DNA from 3 places in the Rahnella sp. EDr1-12 genome. Region 2 is predicted to be linked to each of the others. Evidence: predicted binding sites of a transcription regulator. Region 2 holds the regulator's gene; each other region holds the start of a gene.

Region 1 (7,176 bases), on a different contig from region 2:
GCACAGTCGCTCGGCCAGCGCTTTGTTCTTCCAGTAATCCCCCTCCGGAACAGTCCATTCAAGCTCATCGGTCATCCACTGCCGCCAGCCGCTGGCCTGGACTTTTTTCTCTGCACATTGCTGCTGCCAGGTTTTGATCAGTAAACTGCGGCGCGCTTTGGCATCCGTCTCCAGTTTGCTGATTTTCGGCGCTTTTTTGCTGCCTTCCGAAATAATCTGTAATGCCAGCGCATGGAAAGTCTTGGCTTTGATGCCCTCGGTATGCAGACGCTCTTTTATACGGGTGTTCATTTCATCGGCGGCCTGACGTCCGAACGCCAGAAGCAGGATTTGCTCCGGCTGCGCTTCCTGACGCCTTAACAGCCAGCCAGCGCGCGCCACCAGTACCGAGGTTTTGCCGCTGCCCGCACCTGCCAGCACCAGTACAGCATCTTCCCCGTTGACCACCGCCCGGCACTGACTGTCATTGAGCGGAGACACTTCGACGGTATCGAAGAAGTCACGATTATCGGCAATCACCCGATCAGTCCACGCCAGATTTCGTCTGTCGACGCTGCGTTTCCCCTGCTCAAGCCAGCGCAGACAGGTTTGATAATCGTCACGGCAGTTCTCAAATTCATTCAGGCGCTCAACCGGAACCGGTATCGCGGCAAAAGCGTCGGCGATGTCTTTCTGCACATCAGCCAGATCGACACGCTTGAACCATTTGTCCTGCTCTTCAATGCGCTCGATTTTTTCCACCTGCCCGTGCAACACGCCGGCACTGACGTCGCTCATTTCATCGCTCCAGCTCTGCCAGGCTTTAAGCAAATGCTGATAAAAACGCTGAGTTTCCTGCCACTCCGTGCCATGCAGACGCACGACTTTCTCTTCAGGAAGCTCGAATTCAAGCTCACCCCAGACAATGCCGCGTTTGCAGCGGATCTGGATCAGCTGATTGAAAGGGATCAGGTAGTGATGTTTGTCGCCGCTGACTTCAACGCCCGCGTTAAGCATGCGCACCCGATTGTAAGGGTGCTGAGCCAGATGTTTCCCGAAAGAGGTCGATTTCAATTCCATATCATCACACCGTGTCTTTTCTTGATTCCTGACGGAAAAATAGTATGCGTTATTTTACATGTTCGGATTCGAAAGAGTATTTAGGAGTTCACCTTTGATAACCAGAGGCGATCCGGCCCACGAAACAAGGTAGAATAAAGCAGGTGTTTCCATTTAGTGAACATGAAATCTTTTAACATTTTTAATAACTTCGGGAAGATCCCAACATGCGCACAGTGCTCAATATTCTTAACTTTGTTTTAGGTGGCTTTTTCACCACTCTCGCCTGGCTGTTTGCCACGCTGGTCAGTATTGTGCTGATTTTCACCCTGCCTCTGACCCGTTCATGCTGGGAAATCACCCGTCTGTCGTTGCTGCCGTTCGGTAATGAAGCAGTACATGTCGATGATTTATATCCTGAGAGACGTAACGCGCTGCTTGCCGGTGGCGGTACTCTGCTGAATATCTTCTGGCTAATTTTCTTCGGCTGGTGGTTATGTATTTCCCACATTGTGGCGGGGATTGCTCAATGTATCAGTATTATTGGTATTCCAGTGGGCATCGCGAATTTTAAAATCGCCGCTATCGCACTTTGGCCGGTGGGCCGTCGGGTAGTTTCCGTTGAGCTGGCAAAACAAATGCGTGAATCCAATGCTGCGCGCCAACTTAATGACCGTCGCAATCGCTGAGCAACCTCGTTCGGCCAATTTTTTAATCACTGATTATGTTTAACGTGGGGTTTTCGTGCTCTCTATTGCACCAGGGTTAAGGCGTTATGCCTATAACAGCAATGTTCTTTATCACATCAGGATTTTCATTGCGCTGACCGGTGCTGCTGCGGTGCCGTGGTGGCTCGGCCAGACAACGCTGACTATTCCGCTGACGCTGGGTGTGGTGGCCGCGGCGCTGGCCGACCTTGATGACCGGCTGGCAGGGCGTCTGCGTAATTTGCTGATCACCCTGGTGTGCTTTTTCATTGCCTCGGCATCAATAGAGTTGCTGTTTCCCCATCCGTGGCTGTTTGCGCCAGGACTTATGCTCTCGACGTGCGGATTCATTCTGCTTGGCGCACTCGGACAACGTTATGCCACTATCGCGTTCGGCGCGTTGCTGATCGCGATTTATACCATGCTCGGCACCAGCATGTATCACATCTGGTATCAGCAACCCTTGCTGCTGCTGGCGGGGGCAATCTGGTACAACGTGCTGACACTTGCCGGGCATTTAATTTTCCCCATCCGCCCGCTTCAGGACCAGATCTCCCGCTGTTTCACCCAACTGGCCGCCTATCTGGAAGCCAAGGCAACGTTGTTTGACCCCGATCAGGAAGATAACAATCAGCAACTGGTGGAACTGGCAATGGCCAACGGTCAGCTGGTTGCGACGCTCAATCAGACCAAGAATACGCTGCAGACCCGGCTTAAAGGCGACCGGGGTCAGAAAGGAACGCGACGCACCCTGCACTACTACTTTGTCGTACAGGATATTCACGAACGGGCCAGTTCCTCTCACGTGAAATACCTGAAACTCAGTGAACAGTTCCATCACAGCGACATTTTATTCCGCTTCCAGCGCCTGATGAGTATGCAGGCGCGTGCCTGTTTACAGCTTTCTCAGTGCATTCTTTATCGGCAACCCTATACGCATAACAGCCAGTTTGAACGCGCCTTTGCACGGCTTGAAGAGGCACTTAAGCGTCTGGAAACTCAGGGGGAACACCGGGAGATGTTGCAGGCGTTGCGCCACCTTTTGCGCAATCTGCATGCGATCGATGCGCAGCTGGCGAATATTGAATCCGAGCAATCGTTGCCGGAAAATCAGGCCGGGAAAAGCCCGTTTGTTGAAGACCGCCTCACCGGCCTGGATGATATCTGGCTGCGGATCTCACGTCACTTCACGCCGCAATCGGTATTATTCCGCCACGCAATCCGCATGTCCGTCGTGCTATTTGTCGGATATGTATTTATCCAGGTCAGCGGGCTGAATCACGGTTACTGGATTTTGCTGACCAGTCTGTTCGTATGCCAGCCTAACTACAGCGCAACGCGCCGGCGGTTAGCGCTGAGGATTATCGGGACCCTGGCCGGTATCGCGCTGGGCATACCCATTCTGTATTTCGTTCCCTCAGTGGATGGTCAGATGATCCTGATCGTAATCAGCGGGTTGCTGTTCTTCGCGTTTCGCACCGTGCAATACGCCCAGGCCACCATGTTTATCACCTTGCTGGTCTTGCTGTGCTTCAATTTGCTGGGCGAAGGGTTCGAAGTGGCAATCCCGAGGATTATTGATACGCTCATTGGCTGCGCCATTGCCTGGGCCGCCGTGACATTTATCTGGCCTGACTGGAAATTCCGCCAGATTGACCGGGTAGTCAGTAAAACCTTTCAGGCCAACTGCCGTTATCTTGATGCCATTCTGGTGCAATATCATCAGGGCAAGGACAACAGTCTTGATTATCGCCTTGCGCGACGTGATGCGCATAACTGCGATGCTGAACTGGCGTCCGTTGTCTCCAATATGAGCTCGGAGAAAAACAATGAGACGGCGACGCTTGAGGCAGCCTTTCGCCTGCTGTGCCTCAATCACACTATGCTCAGTTATATTTCAGCGTTGGGTGCCCACCGCGAAAAACTCCAGGATGCCGAAACGTTGCGCTTACTGGATGATGCTGCATGCTGCGTGGATGGCGCCCTGAATCATATGACAACCGAGACAGCCCGGGTACAGCGCGCACTTGATCACCTGACCTCGCGGATTCAGATGCGTACGACAGAATCAGACAGTAAAGAGCAACTTGTACTGCAGCAAATCGGATTGCTGGTGGCTCATTTACCTGAGCTCACCAGCCTGAATAACAAGATTTCGCCGGAACAGCATCACTCCTGATACCGTTAACCTCCGGGCATTCACTCCAGTCCCATTAATGTGGATCCTGGAGTGGGTGTTCCGATTGCTCTTGCTGATGCCTGTACCATTGAATTAACGACTCACGGGATGACATCGGCAGAGCAGCCTCATGAAATCCAAGAATTGCCCCTTCCAGCGCCATTAATATGTTAATACCCAAATCTTTTTTCACGGTACAGAGCTTTTTGTACGTCAGACATGATCCCAGCGATTTAAGATCGCCCGAATTTTCAATACCCACCTCCCAGAGTAATTTTTCCAGCGCCAGCGTCAAATTGGGGAGATCTTTTAACCGCCCTGCCTCGTTTTTTTTACGTTTATTGATATCATGCTGCATCCCTGTGAGAGAAAGCATGGCCATCTGGCGCAGTTTTCTGGGTTTCTCCCACTGAGCTTTGCTCACTTTGAAATAACGAAGAAAAACGGGCATTCCGCGTTTACGATAAATCAGCCTTTCCATTCCTAGCTCGCAAAAATATTGCTCAGTTTCATCACTGGCGCGCAGGTACAACTCGCCGTCGGACACAAGAGCAAACATCACGCGGTCAGCCGATAAACTGTACCCGCCGAACTGCGAGCGTGCACGTATGTTGCCCAATGAGGCAAAGAGTTCCGTACATTGAAGAATCCGTTTTTTTGACTGGCTTATCATTGCGTTATCCTTTTCATAATCATTCCATAGAACCATTTCTGGGTTAGCTAAACAGCTAAAATCAAAATACGCAATGTGGAGCACTGCGCCAAATACAAAATGCATTTGCAGTCAGTTACCTTCAAAATTTGCGAGATATCTTGGAAAAATTGGGTTGATCTTTGTGCACCGCCAGAGTACTGTACATTCATACAGTAACTTACTGGGGTACATCACTATGCGAACTCAACACCATGCAAATCATCATTTTAGTCAGCTTGCTTTGCCGGTAGATCATCAACAGGTAAATACGTCTGCGTCTCTGAATAATGGTCTGATCACTGAGTTCGTCTATAGTGCGAGCCAACCGGCGTTTGCCCAACTGTTACTGCCTCTGCTTCAACATCTCGGCACGCAATCCCGCTGGTTGTTATGGCTCACGCCGCAGCAAAAATTGAGCCGTATCTGGTTATCAGAATCGGGTTTGCCTGTAGATAAGATGGTGCAGGTAAATCAGATCACCGCGATGTCGACGGTGGACGCGATGGAGAAGGCATTACAGACCGGAAATTACAGTGTGGTATTAGGTTGGCTACCTGAATTGAACGATCTTGAGAGGGAAAGACTGCAAATTGCAGCCCGTCAGGGGGAGGCTTACGGGTTCGTGATGAAGCCGACAAATGAGCAGAGTTCAGCCAATGGACATCACTCAACCGTAAAAATTCACTCATTTGTATATCATTAGTTCAAATTAGGAATGTTCCGATGAAAATAATGCGGAACTTAGTGATTTGTGCTGGAACTGGCCCCAAAGCCAGTAAAAATGGGCATTCCTGACGCAGATATCCTCCAAGTTTTGTCAACAAAAGGTCAAACACGTTAAGAAATGTGTACATTTTTCCCTTTTTTTCCACAGCGTTAACACTTCAAGCTTGTAAGTTTCGCGCCACGTTGTAGACTTTACAACGCCAAGGTTGCTCTATAATGCCAACGTAAAGTGGCAAGTTCTTAATTGACGCAATAACCTTGGCGCAAGGATTTTAACCAAGGGCTTACAGCTTAAAGCTCAATTGCCTATTTGGATGATAACGAGGCGCAAAAATGAAAAAGACAGCTATCGCATTAGCAGTGGCACTGGCAGGTTTCGCTACCGTAGCGCAAGCCGCCCCTAAAGATAACACCTGGTATACCGGTGGTAAATTGGGCTGGTCCCAATACCATGACACTGGTTTCGCAAATGCTTACGAAGGTATCGGCAACGGCCCTACCCACGAAAGCCAACTGGGTGCAGGTGCGTTCTTGGGTTACCAAGCGAACCAATACCTGGGCTTTGAAATGGGATATGACTGGCTTGGTCGCATGCCTTCTAAAGGCAGCGTAAACAACGGCGCGTTCAAAGCACAAGGCGTTCAGCTGGCTGCTAAATTGAGCTACCCACTGACTGACGATCTGGACCTGTACACCCGTCTGGGTGGTATGGTTTGGCGTGCAGATTCAAAAGGTAACTTCAACAATGGCGCTGCTGGCCGCATCAGCGACCACGACACCGGTGTTTCTCCACTGGCAGCCGTTGGTGTTGAATACGCAGTAACCAAAAACTGGGCTACCCGTCTGGATTACCAGTGGGTTAACAACATCGGTGACGCAGCTACAGTTGGCGCACGTCCTGATAACGGCATGCTGTCTGTGGGTGTTTCTTACCGTTTCGGTCAAGATGAAGCAGCTGCTCCAGTTGTTGCTCCAGCACCAGCTCCAGCTCCAGTTGTAGAGACTAAGAAATTCACTCTGAAATCTGACGTTCTCTTCAACTTCAACAAATCGACCCTGAAACCAGAAGGCCAACAAGCTCTGGATCAACTGTACAGCCAGTTGAGCTCAATCGATCCTAAAGACGGTTCTGTTATCGTTCTGGGTTACACCGACCGTATCGGTTCAGAACAATACAACCAGAAACTGTCTGAGCAACGTGCACAGAGCGTAGTAGATTACCTGGTATCTAAAGGTATCCCTGCTAACAAGATCTCTGCACAAGGCCAAGGTAAATCTAACCCAGTTACTGGTTCTACCTGTGACTCCGTTAAAGGTCGTGCTGCTCTGATCGACTGCCTGGCACCAGACCGTCGTGTAGAAATCGAAGTTAAAGGCTACAAAGATACTGTTACTCAGCCACAGGCTTAATAACACTCTTTAGCTTTTGCTACAGATACTAAAAACCCCGCCTCGGCGGGGTTTTTTTATGTCCTGATTTAAAAATCAGAAGCCAAACCGGAACAGATAACGTTGCTAATCAGAAAGGATATAGCGACAAGTCAGCTATCTTGTTTACCCAGAATTTGCTGTAAATCTTCCTTCAGTGATGACATCTGATTCGCATATTTCTCTTTACGTTCAGCATCTTCAAGCAACTGTATAATCGTATCCGACAACGTTGCCCCGCGACGTTGTGCGAGCCCTGCAAGACGCTGCCAGACCAAAAACTCCAGATCGATAGACTTCTTACGGGTGTGCTGATGTTCAGCATTGAAATGGCGTTTACGACGGGCGCGAATGGTTTGCTTGAGACGATTTTCCAGCGCCGGATTCATATTATTAGCAATCCA
Region 2 (7,176 bases):
GCGCCGCGCAACTCTTTGGCGTAAGTGCCCACTTCCATCACGTGCTCGTAACCGATGTAAATCGGCACCAGCGTAATCGGACGTGAACCGCCGCGCAGCATGGCCTGAATGGTCATTGCCAGCGTACCTGTTTTTGGCTCCAGCAGGCGTCCGGTGCGTGAACGGCCCCCTTCCACAAAATATTCGACTGAATAACCGCGGCTGAACAGTTCGCCCAGATATTCGCGGAAAACGGTCGAATACAGTTTGTTGCCTTTAAAGGTACGGCGAATGAAGAACGCGCCCAGACGGCGGAAAATCGGGCCGGCTGGCCAGAAATTCAGGTTGATACCGGCAGCAATGTGCGGTGGCACCAGCCCCTGGTGATAAAGCACGTAAGACAACAGCAGGTAATCCATGTGGCTGCGGTGGCAGGGCACATACACGATTTCCTGTCCGTCTTGCGCTAACTGGCGTACGCGCTCGGCATTGTTGACGTTGATGCCCTTATACAGGCGGTTCCACGTCCAGCTCAGCACGCGGTCAGAAAGGCGCACGGCTTCATAAGAGAAGTTTGCGGCAATTTCCTCCATCAGTGCGATAGCGTTTTGCTGGGCTTTTTCATGAGAAATTTTCTTGCTGCGCGCTTCGTCTTCAATCGCTTTTTCGATGGCTTTAGAGGCCAGCAGCTTATTGAACAAATCCTGACGGGCAGGAAGACGAGGACCGACGGCCGCCAGACGCAGACGGGAGAAGTGCATACGCGCTACGCGGGCCAGTTTCTGCGCGATGGTTTTATCCGTCCCGTGCTCGGTCGCCATGTAGCGCAACGAAACGGTATTGGAGAAACGGACAAAACTGTCGCGGCCCAGCCACAATACGGCGAAGAATTTCTGGATCCCGTTCAGCACGCGCAGATGCGGCGTGTCCTGACCTTCACGGCCTGGTGCCCGACCGAACATCACCGACACCGGCAACATCTGAATGTCTAATTCCGGGTTATTGCGGTGCAGGTCCAGATAGTCATGGAACAGCTTTACGGATTCCTGCTTCGGCGTGTAATACGAGAACACGCGCGGGCCTTCCGCGATAAACACGTGGCTTGGCAGCAGCGTTCCGTCGATATCCAGCGGGATCAGGGGATCGGGCAAATTCTGGGCGAGACACTGCGCACGCAGGGTCAGCAAATCTGCTTTGGAGTTATAAGGTAATACGTACAGGATCGGGCGCGTCGGGTCTAAGTGCAACTCGGTAACCGGATCTGTAGGTATGACTTTGCTCTTTACCAGCATCGAAAGCGGTAAATTCAATAATGTGTAATAAAGTCTACGCCAACCTGACATAAAAACGTGAAGCCTCTTGTTAGCCATTTCGCCGCAAGGATACCAGAAAGCTCAAATGAGATCTGTGGTGATGAGATACCATTAAACCGCTAAAATGCATCAAACACCCGAAGGACAACCCCTCAAGGATCAGTAACAGAATGGCGAACCAAGTCACTGGATTTACCCGAATTTATAAAGCAGCCGGTTACTCATGGAAAGGGCTGAAAGCGGCATGGCAGAATGAAGCTGCCTTTCGTCAGGAAGCCAGCGCTGCTATCCCGTTAATTTTTCTCTCTTTCTGGTTCGATGTCAGCAGCATTGAACGCATCTTACTCATAGGCTCAGTGGTGCTGGTTTGCGTGGTCGAACTGCTCAACAGCGCCGTGGAATGTGCGATTGACCGCATCGGACCTGAGTTCCACGTTCTTTCTGGCCGTGCAAAAGATATTGGCTCGGCTGCCGTACTGCTCACCATCATATTGGCGATTTTTGTCTGGGTCAGCATCTTTTGGCCGCGATGGTTCTGATTTGGAATCTGTCTTCCAGTAATCGTGCTTATGCACTGTTTTTATTCAATCTTAGGTTTTCATTGCCCGTTTAGCTGTATATACTCACAGCTAGACTGTATAAACAACCAGGGGGCGGAATGAAAGCTTTAACGACCAGACAACAAGAGGTCTATGACCTGATTCGCGATCATATCTCCACCACGGGTATGCCACCAACCCGCGCGGAGATTGCCGCTCGTCTTGGGTTCCGTTCCCCGAATGCTGCGGAAGAACATCTGAAAGCGCTGGCACGTAAAGGCGTGATCGAGATTGTTTCCGGCGCGTCACGCGGTATTCGTCTGCTGATGGAAGAAGAAGAAGGTTTACCGCTGATCGGCCGCGTTGCCGCCGGTGAACCTCTGCTCGCTCAGCAACATATCGAAGGGCATTATCAGGTTGATCCGGCGATGTTTAAGCCGAGCGCCGATTTCCTGCTGCGTGTCAGCGGTATGTCGATGCGTGATATCGGTATCCTCGACGGCGATTTACTGGCTGTTCATAAAACGCAGGACGTGCGTAATGGTCAGGTTGTCGTAGCCCGTATTGATGATGAAGTCACCGTGAAACGCCTGAAAAAACAGGGCAGCGTGGTGCAGTTATTGCCGGAAAACAGCGAGTTCCAGCCTATCGTGGTGGATTTACGTGAGCAGAATTTCAGTATTGAAGGGTTGGCCGTAGGCGTTATTCGCAACGGCGACTGGATTTAACCTTCGTACTTCGGGCTATCTCTGTGTTGGCTGCCTTCGCGAACCCTGGTCACATACTTGTGTATGCCCCCGACGTTCGTTCAGTTGCCGCCTTGATGTAACTCGAATGACTGGGTCAAATTGTTGATCCAAAGGGTCATGTTTTTGATTTGCGGGTCGTGAGCCGCCTCTGACATACCGCTAAGCTTTAACGTTTCATCTCGTCGCCCCTCTCGGGGCGATGTCATTTACAGGCATATCCCGAACCTCCGGCATGAGATTCTCTATGCAACAACATTCCCTTCTTCAAAAGCTAAAACACACCTTTTTGAGCCCGACCGATAAAGCCCTCTGGATGCTCGCGCTACCGATGATTTTTTCCAATATCACCGTGCCGTTGCTGGGGTTAGTGGATACGGCAGTGATCGGTCATCTCGACAGCCCCGACTATCTTGGCGGCGTTGCGGTCGGTTCGATGATCACCACCTTCCTGTTTATGATGCTGCTCTTTCTGCGCATGAGTACCACCGGTATGACCGCTCAGGCGCTCGGAGCGCAAGACAACCTGTTGCTGGCCCGCGCGTTCGTACAACCCTTTCTTCTGGCCGTGCTCGCCGGTGTGGTGATCTTGCTTTTCCGCCACCCTCTGATGGAAGGCGCTTTTCACATCGTCGGCGGGAGCCAGTCTGTGCTTGAACAGGCGCGGCTTTTTCTGGAGATCCGCTGGTACAGCGCCCCTGCGTCTCTGGCAAATCTGGTGATTTTGGGCTGGCTGCTTGGTATCCAGTACGTGCGCGGGCCGGTAATGCTGCTGATTGCCGGTAATCTGCTGAACATCGTGTTGGATCTTTGGCTGGTGATAGGGCTTGGCTGGAATGTCCGTGGTGCCGCCACGGCCACGGCCTGCTCAGAATATTTTACGCTGTTTATCGGATTGTTTTTGGTCTGGCGCGTGATGCAGCGCCGGGGCATCAGCCCTGCGCTGTTAACCTCTGCCTGGCGCGGTGATCTGCGGCGGCTGTTAAGTCTTAACCGCGACATTATGCTGCGCTCACTGCTTCTTCAACTTTGCTTTGCCTCACTGACCATTCTGGGGGCGCGTCTGGGCAGCCATATTGTGGCGGTCAATGCCGTGTTGATGAATCTTCTGACCTTCACCGCTTTTGCGCTCGACGGTTTTGCTTACGCCATTGAAGCCCATTCAGGTGAGGCGTTTGGCGCCCGCAATCGCGAAAAATTGCTCAATGTCTGGCGTGCCGCATGCCGTCAGGCCGGGCTGGTCGCTCTGGCATTTGCACTGATATACGCGCTGACCGGTGAACAGATTATCAATGCGCTGACGTCGTTACCGGAGCTGCGCCAGCTGGCCGATCGTTATCTTGGCTGGCAGATTGTTCTGCCGCTGGTGGCGGTGTGGTGTTATCTGCTCGACGGGATGTTTATCGGCGCCACGCGCGGAAGGGATATGCGTAACAGTATGGCGGTTGCCGCGCTGGGGTACGGGCTGACGCTGTTCACTTTGCCAATATTGGGTAACCACGCGCTTTGGCTGGCGCTGACGGTGTTCCTCGGATTACGTGGTATTGCACTGGGCTGGATATGGCACCGCTACTGGCAGCGCGACAGCTGGTTTTCATCGTCAGTTCACTGAATTAGCGGGCTTTTCAAACGGTGGGTAATCGCGGGTTGCCGTTATATCGTGCTTTGGAATAATCCTAATAATGGTTTTTATCCCTCCGATGGCAGGATAAATCGAAATTCTCTACTAACCTTTAAAGTGTTAAGCCCGAGCTGCAGCGGTAATCCGCAGCTCCACAACCCTAAGGTAACAGGAGATATTTTATGAATAAGGACCAAGCCGACGGTAACTGGAAGCAGTTTAAAGGCAAAGTAAAAGAAAAATGGGGCAAGCTGACCGATGATGACCTGACTGTCGTTGAAGGTAAACGCGATCAGCTGGTAGGGAAGATTCAGGAGCGTTACGGCTATCAGAAAGATCAGGCCGAAAAAGAGCTCAAAGATTGGGAATCAAGCAACAAATATCACTGGTAAAGCGCGACTCCCCCTCGCGTGTCAGTGACGTATCCTGAGATTTAGCTGCTCCTACCCGGAACGCTTCAGGATACGGGTACACGGATGTACCCAACTGCTTCACTGTATAAACTTGTGCAAAACGTCCATTACCCGAACATTTCACCCGCTAATGACCTTCCGCTATAAACTCCGCTTTAAACCCGACCCATCAGCGTTTCTTCACCACAATTGAATGATCGTGATCGCAGTGATCGTGGCTCTCGCAGGTTTCAACGACCTTGCAGTCGCCGCACAAGCCATGCGCTTCGACCACGGAATGACGCAGTTCAAAACCCGAATCCAGTGCCAGTTTCGCTAAGCGTTCTTCGATGCCGTCAGTGGTTTTTTCTGTTACCAGCCCGCAGCGATCGCAGATAAACAGCGCAGAGGTGTGGCTCGGCTCTTCGAAATGGTGGCACAGCACATAACTGTTGGCTGACTCGACCCGATGAATAAAGCCCTGTTCCAGCAGGAAATCCAGCGCCCGGTAAACGGTGGGCGGTTTAGCCTGTGGCTCGCTGACACGCAACAGATCCAGTAAATCATAGGCGCTGATCGCACCGGGTTGTTGCGCCATCAGACGCAGTACTTCCAGCCGCTGCGGGGTAAGGCGAACATTGCGCTGCTGGCAAAGTTCTTCAGCTTGTGAAAGTAATTTTTCCGGATTATTCAGGGTCATAGCAACGTTCTCTGAGCGCAGATGGGGGTCGATAAGCCACATCATGCGGCCATCTTTGATTTTATCATGCTTCGGCCAAATCGACGAATTATGCGCCGTTCAGCCCGCCATCGCGTCCAGTGCCTTTTCCACATACAGATAGCCAATGCCCATAATTTGCTGCTCCCGGCTCAGCGTGCCCGGTGCAATATGCGTCGCCTGAGTTTTGACATGATCGGTACGGTCAAAAGGATTGAGGCCGCTTTGTGCGCAGACGGTTTTCAGCCAGGCATCGCCAAAACCGCAACTGCGACCATAAAGATAAATGTGATTGATATTCAGAATGTTGAGGAAGTTATACAGGCTCAATCCCAGTGCGCGGGCGCCTTCCATCACCTGTTCGCAAATGGCGCTTTCGCCCTGATGATAGCGGTCGATCAGTTCCTGCGTTGAGGGCGTGCGGGTGAAAGAGTCCGCAGGCTCGAGCAGACGTGCTTTTTTCTTTAATGCCGACAATGACGCCAGTGTTTCGAGGCAACCATACCGCCCGCAGGCGCAACGGTCGCCGTGAGGATCAACGATGGTATGCCCAATCTGTCCGCTGCCAAACAGATTGCCGCGATAGATTTTGTCGTTGATTACGAAAGAGGAACCAATGCCGTAATCGACATTGATCACGCAAAAATCCTGATGATTATTAGTATTTTGCCATTTCTCCGCCAGCGCCAGCATGATGCAATCGTTATCCATCAGGATGTCGGTTTGCAGCTTTTCTTCCAGCAGATATTTAATCTCAATTTCACCGGTCCAGGGCGCCTGCGGCATCCGCTGTGACACGCCGGTGGTCGGATTGACCTGACCGTGGATCGCCAGCGCCAGCCGGATTTTCAGGCCGGGATAGTTTTTCCGGTACTGATGAAAGCAGGCTTCGATTTGCGCCAGCAGCGCATCCGGCGTTTTGACTGAAATTTCCGTCATCTGATATCCACTCAGCGGCAAAACCAGCCTGCTGACCAGAATACTTTCGATGCGGTAAGGCGTGATATTCAGGCACAGCACGGCGCTGCCGTCAGTGGCTATCTGATAACTGCCGCCACCCAGCCCGCGCGTGTGTAAATTCACCGGACTGTGGATGATCAATCCGTCACGTTGCAGATCGTCGAGGATCTTGCTGACCGCCGGGATCGACAGACGGGAAAGCCTGGCCAGCGTGGATTTACTGGCATTTTTCTCACGGTAAAGCAGCGTCATCAGCACCTGTTTATTGAACTGGCGCAGCCGCAGATTATTCAACCCGACCTCGGACATTTACTTAACCCCGTTTACTGAATTGCGTGACCGTAGCAAATTCCCCGCCCCGGTACGCTGCGTAGAATCCCGGAATTGATATTTCAGACTGGCGTACTGAGGGGAAATCATGAGCACAGCAGTAAAAGTCTGGCAGGAAGCGGTCGAACTCCCGACCTGGCTGACAGGAAAGCAGGACACGCACCCGATGTTTCTGGCGCACCGGGTTTATCAGGGCTCTTCCGGTGCGGTCTATCCGTACGGCGTGACGGATACGTTGACCGGCGAAAAGGTCATGAAAACCTATCAGGTGCTGTATCTGGAAAATGATTATCTAAAAATCATGCTGTTACCGGAGCTGGGTGGCCGTGTTCACCGCGCCTGGGACAAAATCAAACAGCGTGATTTTGTCTACTACAACGACGTCGTGAAACCCGCGCTGGTCGGCTTACTCGGGCCGTGGATTTCAGGTGGTATCGAATTTAACTGGCCGCAGCATCACCGTCCGACCACTTTTATGCCGGTGGATTTCACCGTACAGGCGCACAATAACGGCGCTCAAACCGTTTGGATGGGCGAAGTGGAACCGATGCGCGGCCTGCAGGTGATGACCGGTTTTA
Region 3 (7,176 bases), on a different contig from region 2:
TAATCGAACGCAGACGGCTTTCTTCCGCACGGCTGAGAATGCGCGCATCGTCAGCACTCAGGTGCCCGGCATCCAGAGCTTTTTGCGCCAGAATATCCAGGCGGGTGAACGGCAGTTTTTTACCCATCGCCTCACACAGACGTTTGTGAACCGGTTCGGCGGCCAGAATATCCTGCAACGCCTGTTCCAGCAGACCGACCGGGTTGTGCTCGCTTGGCGTCAGATACTGACCGCGACCGATACGGCTGCGGGTGGCGGAAGGCACCTGCAGAATCCGCGCCAGTTCGTGATCCAACTGGTCCGACGGTGCAGCGTGAGCGCCACCCAGCGGGAACACCACCAGACGCATGACGCCTGCGATGAAACGGTTCGGGAAGTTACGCAGCAGATCGTCAATCGCCACTTCCGCCTGATGCAGACAGTCCTGCACGCCCCAGTGGACCAGCGGTAAATCGGCCTCGTGACAGCCTTCTTCATCAAAACGTTTCAGCGTGGCTGTCGCCAGATACATCTGGCTGAGGATATCACCGAGACGGGCGGAAATGCGTTCGCGACGTTTCAGGCTGCCGCCCAGAACACCCATTGACACATCGGCCAGCAGCGCCAGATTGGCACTCAGGCGGTTAATGTGCTGATAGTAGCGGGCGGTGGCATCGTTCACCGGCGTATCGCTGGTGCGCCCGCCGGTCAGGCCGAGCCAGAAACTGCGCACGGTGTTGCCGCCGACGTGGCCGAGATGGCCGAACAGCGCCCGGTCGAAATCGACCAGATCATTTTTCTCCGCTGCCGCCATTTCACGCAGCACGTAAGGATGGCAGCGGATCGCGCCCTGGCCAAAGATGATCATACTGCGGGTGAGGATGTTGGCCCCTTCCACGGTGATGGCAATCGGCGCGCCCTGATAGGTGCGGGCAACAAAGTTGCTTTTACCGAGCATGATGCCTTTACCGCCGGTGATATCCATCGCATCCATTACGGCGCGCTGACCGCGGTGCGTACAGTGATATTTCACAATCGCCGACAGCACCGCCGGTTTTTCACCCAGCATAATGCCGTTGGTGATAAGCGTCGCCGCCGCGTCCATGACATAAGCGTTCCCCGCGATGCGTGCCAGCGGCTCTTCGATACCTTCCATTTTACCGATCGGCAGTTTGAACTGACGGCGGATATAGGCATAAGCGCCGGTCGCCATCGCCAGAGATTTCAGGCTGCCGGTGGAGTTTGACGGCAGCGTGATGCCACGGCCCACGGACAGACATTCCACCAGCATACGCCAGCCCTGACCGGCCATTTTCGGGCCGCCAATGATGTAGTCGATCGGGACAAAAATGTCGTTACCCCGCGTCGGACCGTTCTGGAAAGGCACGTTCAGCGGGAAGTGACGGTGGCCGATTTCCACACCCTGGGTATCCGTTGGGATCAGCGCACAGGTGATGCCTAAATCAGTTTCGTTGCCGAGCAGATGATCGGGGTCTTTCAGTTTGAATGCCAGACCGAGCACGGTGGCGATAGGTGCCAGCGTGATGTAACGCTTGTTCCAGGTCAGGCGCATACCGAGCACTTCTTTGCCCTGCCACTGGCCTTTACACACAATACCGAAATCCGGGATTGCGCCGGCATCAGAACCCGCTTCGGGGCTGGTCAGTGCGAAACACGGAATTTCCAGGCCTTCGGCCAGACGCGGCAGATAGTGATCTTTTTGCTCTTCGGTTCCGTAATGTTGCAGCAATTCGCCCGGACCGAGGGAGTTTGGTACGCCGACGGTGATCGCCAGGATCCCTGACACACCGGCCAGTTTCTGTAAAACACGAGCCTGAGCGTAAGCCGAGAATTCGAGGCCGCCGTACTCTTTCTTAATGATCATCGCGAAGAAGCGGTGCTCTTTCAGATACGCCCACAGCTCCGGCGGCAAATCAGCCAGTTCGTGAGTGATCTCAAAATCATTCGCCATGCGGCAGGCTTCTTCCACCGGGCCGTCAATAAAGCGCTGTTCTTCTTCTGTCAGGCGCTGCTCAGGATAATCCTGCAGCTTTTTCCAGTCCGGCTTGCCGCCAAACAGGTCGCCTTCCCACCAGGTGGTACCGGCTTCAATCGCTTCTTTTTCCGTGCGTGACATGGCTGGCATGACTTTGCGGAAGGTGCGAAGTGCCGGGCCGGAGAATAATGAACGGCGCAGGGCCGGGATGTTCAGTGGCAGCAACAGGATCGCCAGTGGCACTAACAGCCACAGCGTCCACAGATTGATCGCGCCCATCACGGCGGTGAACGCCAGTAAAATCAGGCTGCTAAGGGTGAGGTTGACGCGGTGATAAAACAGCGCACCAAGGATAACGACAAATGCAACAATGCTGAGAACCATCATAGTAATGCTCCTGAGTAGTAGGAGGTCTGACCTGTTGTAGGGATACAATGGTTTTAGTTCATGCTCATTTCTTTATCAATGTGTTTACATACTAATTACAACACAGCTCACAATCCGGCCGCACGAAGCGTCAAAAATGGAAACTATCGGAATCATTACCGCTTCATTGCTTCTCGCCGATCCGCCGATCCGTTACACTGCACAGCGGAAAGTTTTATTGCTATCGGCTGTGTTTCAACGGCTGCAAATGGACATAAAAGAGGCTGCTATGTACCAGGATATTATCCGTACTGAACTGAACGAAGCTGCTGAAACGCTGAATAAATTCATCAGCGATCCGGCAAATATTGAGTCTATTCAACGTGCAGCAGTGCTGCTGGCGGATTCATTCAAAGCGGGCGGGAAAGTGATTTCCTGCGGCAACGGCGGTTCCCACTGCGATGCCATGCATTTTGCGGAAGAACTGACCGGCCGCTACCGTGAGAACCGTCCGGGCTACCCGGCGATTGCGATTTCTGACGTCAGCCACATTTCCTGCGTGGGTAACGATTTCGGCTATGAGTATATTTTCTCTCGTTATCTGGAAGCGGTTGGCCAGAAAGGCGATGTGCTGCTGGGCATCTCCACGTCCGGGAATTCCGCAAACGTCATCAAAGCTATTGACGCTGCGCGTGCCAAAGGCATGAAAGTCATTACCCTGACCGGTAAAGACGGCGGCAAGATGGACGGATCTGCTGACGTGGAAATCCGCGTTCCACACTTCGGCTTCGCTGACCGTGTGCAGGAAATCCACATTAAAGTTATTCACATTTTGATTCTTCTGATCGAAAAAGAGATGGCGAAGGCATAAGCCCTTTGCAGTAAAGGAGGCTGGTGATGTGCGAATTGCTCGGGATGAGCGCTAACGTTCCAACTGATATTTGTTTTAGTTTCAGTGGACTGGTGCAGCGCGGTGGCGGGACTGGCCCGCATAAAGACGGCTGGGGCATTACCTTCTATGAGGGGAATGGCTGCCGTACTTTTAAAGATCCGCTGCCGAGTTTTAATTCGCCCATCGCCCGCCTGGTTCAGGAATACCCGATCAAATCCTGCGCGGTGATTTCCCATATTCGTCAGGCAAACCGTGGCGAAGTGGCGCTGGAAAATACCCATCCGTTTACCCGGGAACTGTGGGGACGCAACTGGACCTACGCACACAACGGTCAGCTGCGCGGTTACCGCCAGCTCGATACCGGCACACTGCGCCCGATAGGCCAGACTGACAGCGAATACGCTTTTTGCTGGCTGCTGCACAAACTCACTCAACGTTATCCGCGTCGCCCGGCAAGCTGGCCGCCGGTGTTCCGCTATATTGCGTCGCTGGCCAATGAGTTACGCGAAAAAGGGGTGTTTAATATGCTGCTGTCGGACGGGCATTTTGTGATGGCCTATTGTTCGACAAATTTGCACTGGATCACGCGCCGCGCGCCGTTTGGCAAGGCAACGTTGTTGGATCAGGATGTGGAAATTGATTTTCAGCAGCAGACGACACCTGATGATGTCGTCACCGTGATTGCCACGCAACCGCTGACCGCAAACGAAACCTGGAACAAAATTGCCCCAGGCGAGTTCGCGTTATTTCACCTGGGTGAACGCCAGCTGTGAGGAGAGCGGGGTATTAGACAGCGGCTGGAGCACTTCATATTTACCGTCAGTCACCACCACGTTGGGCGCCTGATGGTGTTTCTCAAAGTACGCATAGCCAGGCTGAAGCTGACGCCAGAAGTTGATGTAGCTTGAGTTTTTGTGCGCGGTCATGTTGGCATCGGTCATACGGAACGGGTAAATGCTGATTTGCAAATTACGCTGCCCGAACTGGAACGCTGCCTGAACATAGGTGAAGATCTCATCCATGTAACCGTCTGTCATTGCATAACACCCAATGGATTTACAGTTACCGTGGATCATCAGGTACTTACCTGAGTAACCCTGTGAGATGTCATAGGCGTTCGGGAAGCCGATGTTGATAGCACGATAAAAGCGGCTGTCAGGTTTCAGGTGGTGGATATCCACGTTATAAAAACCTTCCGGGCTTTTGAAATCGCCTTCACGACGTTTATTCCCCAAACCGCCGGAAAAATCGCAGATGCCATAGCTGCCGATCAGACGAAATTCGCCGTCGAGCTGGGCATACAATTCGAGTTTACGTTCTTGTTTGAAAATCTGGATATAAACTGGCGCGCCTAACAACTGCTTTTTAAGCGCAGCATTGACCGGGACAGGTTCACTGGCCACGGCGTAATTTGCTGTAAATAAAGGCAAACTGAGGAGCATCGCAAGGAACAGCGCGATTCTGATCATTCTAAATCCTGCTTGGTAATAATTCTGATGTTTTGTCTACAGATGGAACCATCTTTAAGACCGCCACTGATTGATTTCTTATCTACAACCTGTCTGAAACGTTGCCATATTAATACTGATTAATATTTTAGCAATCATCAAATATTGAATAATGAGTTTCGGTTTGTTAATTACTGGCGCTTGCCATTATTGGTGATTAATTAACCCAAATTTACCGCCATTTTCTGTGTTTGAAATTGCACCGGCTAACTGTATACTTATACAGTTATCAGGGGAGGGCTATGCGTAAAATCATTCACGTGGATATGGACTGCTTTTTCGCGGCCGTCGAGATGCGCGATGATCCTTCCCTGCGCGACATTCCTATCGCCATCGGCGGCAGCCGCGATCGCCGTGGTGTGATCAGCACCGCCAATTATCCTGCGCGTAAATTCGGTGTGCACAGCGCGATGCCCACCGGTATGGCGCTGAAACTCTGTCCGCATCTGAAAGTGATCCCCGGCAGAATGGAGGCTTATAAAGAAGCCTCAAACCATATCCGTGAAATCTTTGCGCGGTACACTCCGCTGATTGAACCCTTGTCACTGGACGAAGCTTATCTCGACGTCTCCGACGCCACCCAGTGCAACGGATCCGCCACGCTGATTGCTGCACAAATCCGCCAGGCGATCTCCGATGAAATCAATCTGACCGCCTCGGCGGGTATCGCGCCCATTAAGTTTCTGGCAAAAATAGCCTCTGATCTGAATAAACCTAACGGACAGTTTGTGATTACGCCGGATAAAGTCGATGCGTTTTTGCAAAATTTACCGCTGAGTAAAATCCCCGGCGTCGGCAAAGTCACCGCACAGCGTTTGCAGGAGCACGGCCTGAATACCTGTGGCGACGTGCAGCGCTATGATCTGGCAGCCTTGCTTAAAGGTTTCGGAAAGTTTGGCCGCGTGCTGTGGGAGCGCAGTCAGGGCATTGACGAACGTGAGATTTCCCCCGAGCGGCTGCGTAAATCCGTCGGCGTCGAGCGCACGCTGGCCGAAGATATTCACAGTTGGGAAGAGTGCGTGGCGCTGATCGAACGGTTGTACCCGGAATTACATACGCGCCTGAGCAAAGTCAGCCCGAGTCTGCGCATCGCCCGACAGGGCGTGAAACTTAAATTCCATGATTTCCAGCAGACCACGCAGGAACACGTCTGGCCGGTACTCAATAAAGACGATTTACTGAAAGTCGCACGGGAAGCCTGGGAACAACGGCGGGGCGGACGGGGCGTCAGGCTGGTGGGATTGCATGTGACGTTGCAGGATCCGCAGATAGAGCGGCAGCTTCTGCTTCCCTGGGAATGATCCCCGTCATCCTTCAAGCTGTCTCTGCGTGGGCTGCCTTCGCAAACGCCGGTCACATATTTGTGTATGTGACCGGGAATTTACTCAGTTGCCACCCAGATACAGCCCGGATGATTTCGGGGATCGGGTATTAACCGCGCTCAGGAATCGCTTTCAGCAGGGCGGTCAGCAGTTTCCAGTACAGCTCAACGCTTTCAATTTCAACCTGCTCATCCGGCGAGTGTGGCCCGGTGATGGTAGGCCCGATGGAAACCATGTCCATGTCCGGGTACGGTTTTTTGAACAGACCGCATTCCAGACCGGCGTGGATCACCATGATGTTTGGCGTCTTGCTGAACAGCGTTTCGTAGGTTTCACGCACCAGCGTCATCACCGGCGAGCTTGGCTCGGGTTTCCAGCCAGGGTAGCTGCCTTTCGCCAGACTTTTCGCGCCGGACAGCGCGCTCAGTGAGTTCAGCATGCTGACCACGTACTCTTTACCGCTGTCGATAAGAGAACGGATCAGGCTGTTGATCGCCACTTCATCGTCTTTCATGGTGACAACGCCGACGTTCAGGGAGGTTTCAACCACGCCTTTCACGTCATCGCTCATGCGGATCACACCGTTTGGTGTGGCATTCAGCAGTGCGAGGAATTTGCCCTGAGTTTCAGCAGTCAGTGCTTTCGCGTTGCTTTCAGCCGCTTCAACAACCAGTGCGATTTTCTTCTCAACCGCGGACAGTTCAAACTGAATCGTCGCCAGGAATTCCTCTGCGGCCGCTTTCAGCGCATCGGTTTTGTCCGTTGCGATAGAAAGCGTTGCAATGGCTTCACGCGGAATGGCGTTGCGCAGCGTACCGCCGGTGAAATCCAGCAGGCGCAGGCCCAGTGTGTCGGCGTTGTCTGCCAGGAAACGCGCCAGAAGTTTGCTGGCATTGCCCAGGCCAAGATGGATATCAGCGCCGGAGTGGCCGCCTTTCAGGCCTTTCAGCGTCACTTTCAGCGTGGTGAAACCAGCAGGTACCGCTTCGCGGCTGAGTGGCAGAGTGGCGGTAAAATCAATGCCGCCTGCGCAACCCATGTAGATTTCGCCTTCGGTTTCTGAATCGGTGTTGATCAGGATTTCAGACTGTAACCAGCCCGGTTGCAGGCCAA

Evidence for each region. Region 2 encodes LexA, which represses DNA repair genes until DNA is damaged. Its sites were predicted from a motif close to TNCTGTATGTACATACAGNA; they were not measured.
Region 1: the regulator LexA is predicted to act here: its motif matches at 4,775-4,794, upstream of sulA (SOS-induced cell division inhibitor SulA).
Region 3: the regulator LexA is predicted to act here: its motif matches at 4,950-4,969, upstream of dinB (DNA polymerase IV).

What each region holds. Positions count from the first base shown of each region.
Region 1 is NZ_JBLZNY010000002.1:288,335-295,510, forward strand. Features, by position in the region: gene helD (DNA helicase IV) at 1-1,059, opposite strand, end outside; gene ACO0U8_RS10855 (YccF domain-containing protein) at 1,266-1,727, shown strand; gene yccS (YccS family putative transporter) at 1,783-3,924, shown strand; gene ACO0U8_RS10865 (TfoX/Sxy family DNA transformation protein) at 3,959-4,702, opposite strand; gene sulA (SOS-induced cell division inhibitor SulA) at 4,815-5,321, shown strand; gene ompA (porin OmpA) at 5,678-6,754, shown strand; gene matP (macrodomain Ter protein MatP) at 6,886-7,176, opposite strand, start outside.
Region 2 is NZ_JBLZNY010000001.1:2,027,027-2,034,202, reverse strand. Features, by position in the region: gene plsB (glycerol-3-phosphate 1-O-acyltransferase PlsB) at 1-1,322, opposite strand, end outside; gene ACO0U8_RS09340 (diacylglycerol kinase) at 1,463-1,831, shown strand; gene lexA (transcriptional repressor LexA) at 1,951-2,559, shown strand; gene dinF (MATE family efflux transporter DinF) at 2,825-4,189, shown strand; gene ACO0U8_RS09325 (CsbD family protein) at 4,381-4,590, shown strand; gene zur (zinc uptake transcriptional repressor Zur) at 4,781-5,290, opposite strand; gene ACO0U8_RS09315 (ROK family transcriptional regulator) at 5,390-6,577, opposite strand; gene ACO0U8_RS09310 (DUF5107 domain-containing protein) at 6,687-7,176, shown strand, end outside.
Region 3 is NZ_JBLZNY010000002.1:907,808-914,983, reverse strand. Features, by position in the region: gene fadE (acyl-CoA dehydrogenase FadE) at 1-2,362, opposite strand, end outside; gene lpcA (D-sedoheptulose 7-phosphate isomerase) at 2,631-3,212, shown strand; gene ACO0U8_RS13505 (class II glutamine amidotransferase) at 3,239-4,006, shown strand; gene dpaA (peptidoglycan meso-diaminopimelic acid protein amidase) at 3,977-4,702, opposite strand; gene dinB (DNA polymerase IV) at 4,984-6,042, shown strand; gene pepD (beta-Ala-His dipeptidase) at 6,173-7,176, opposite strand, start outside.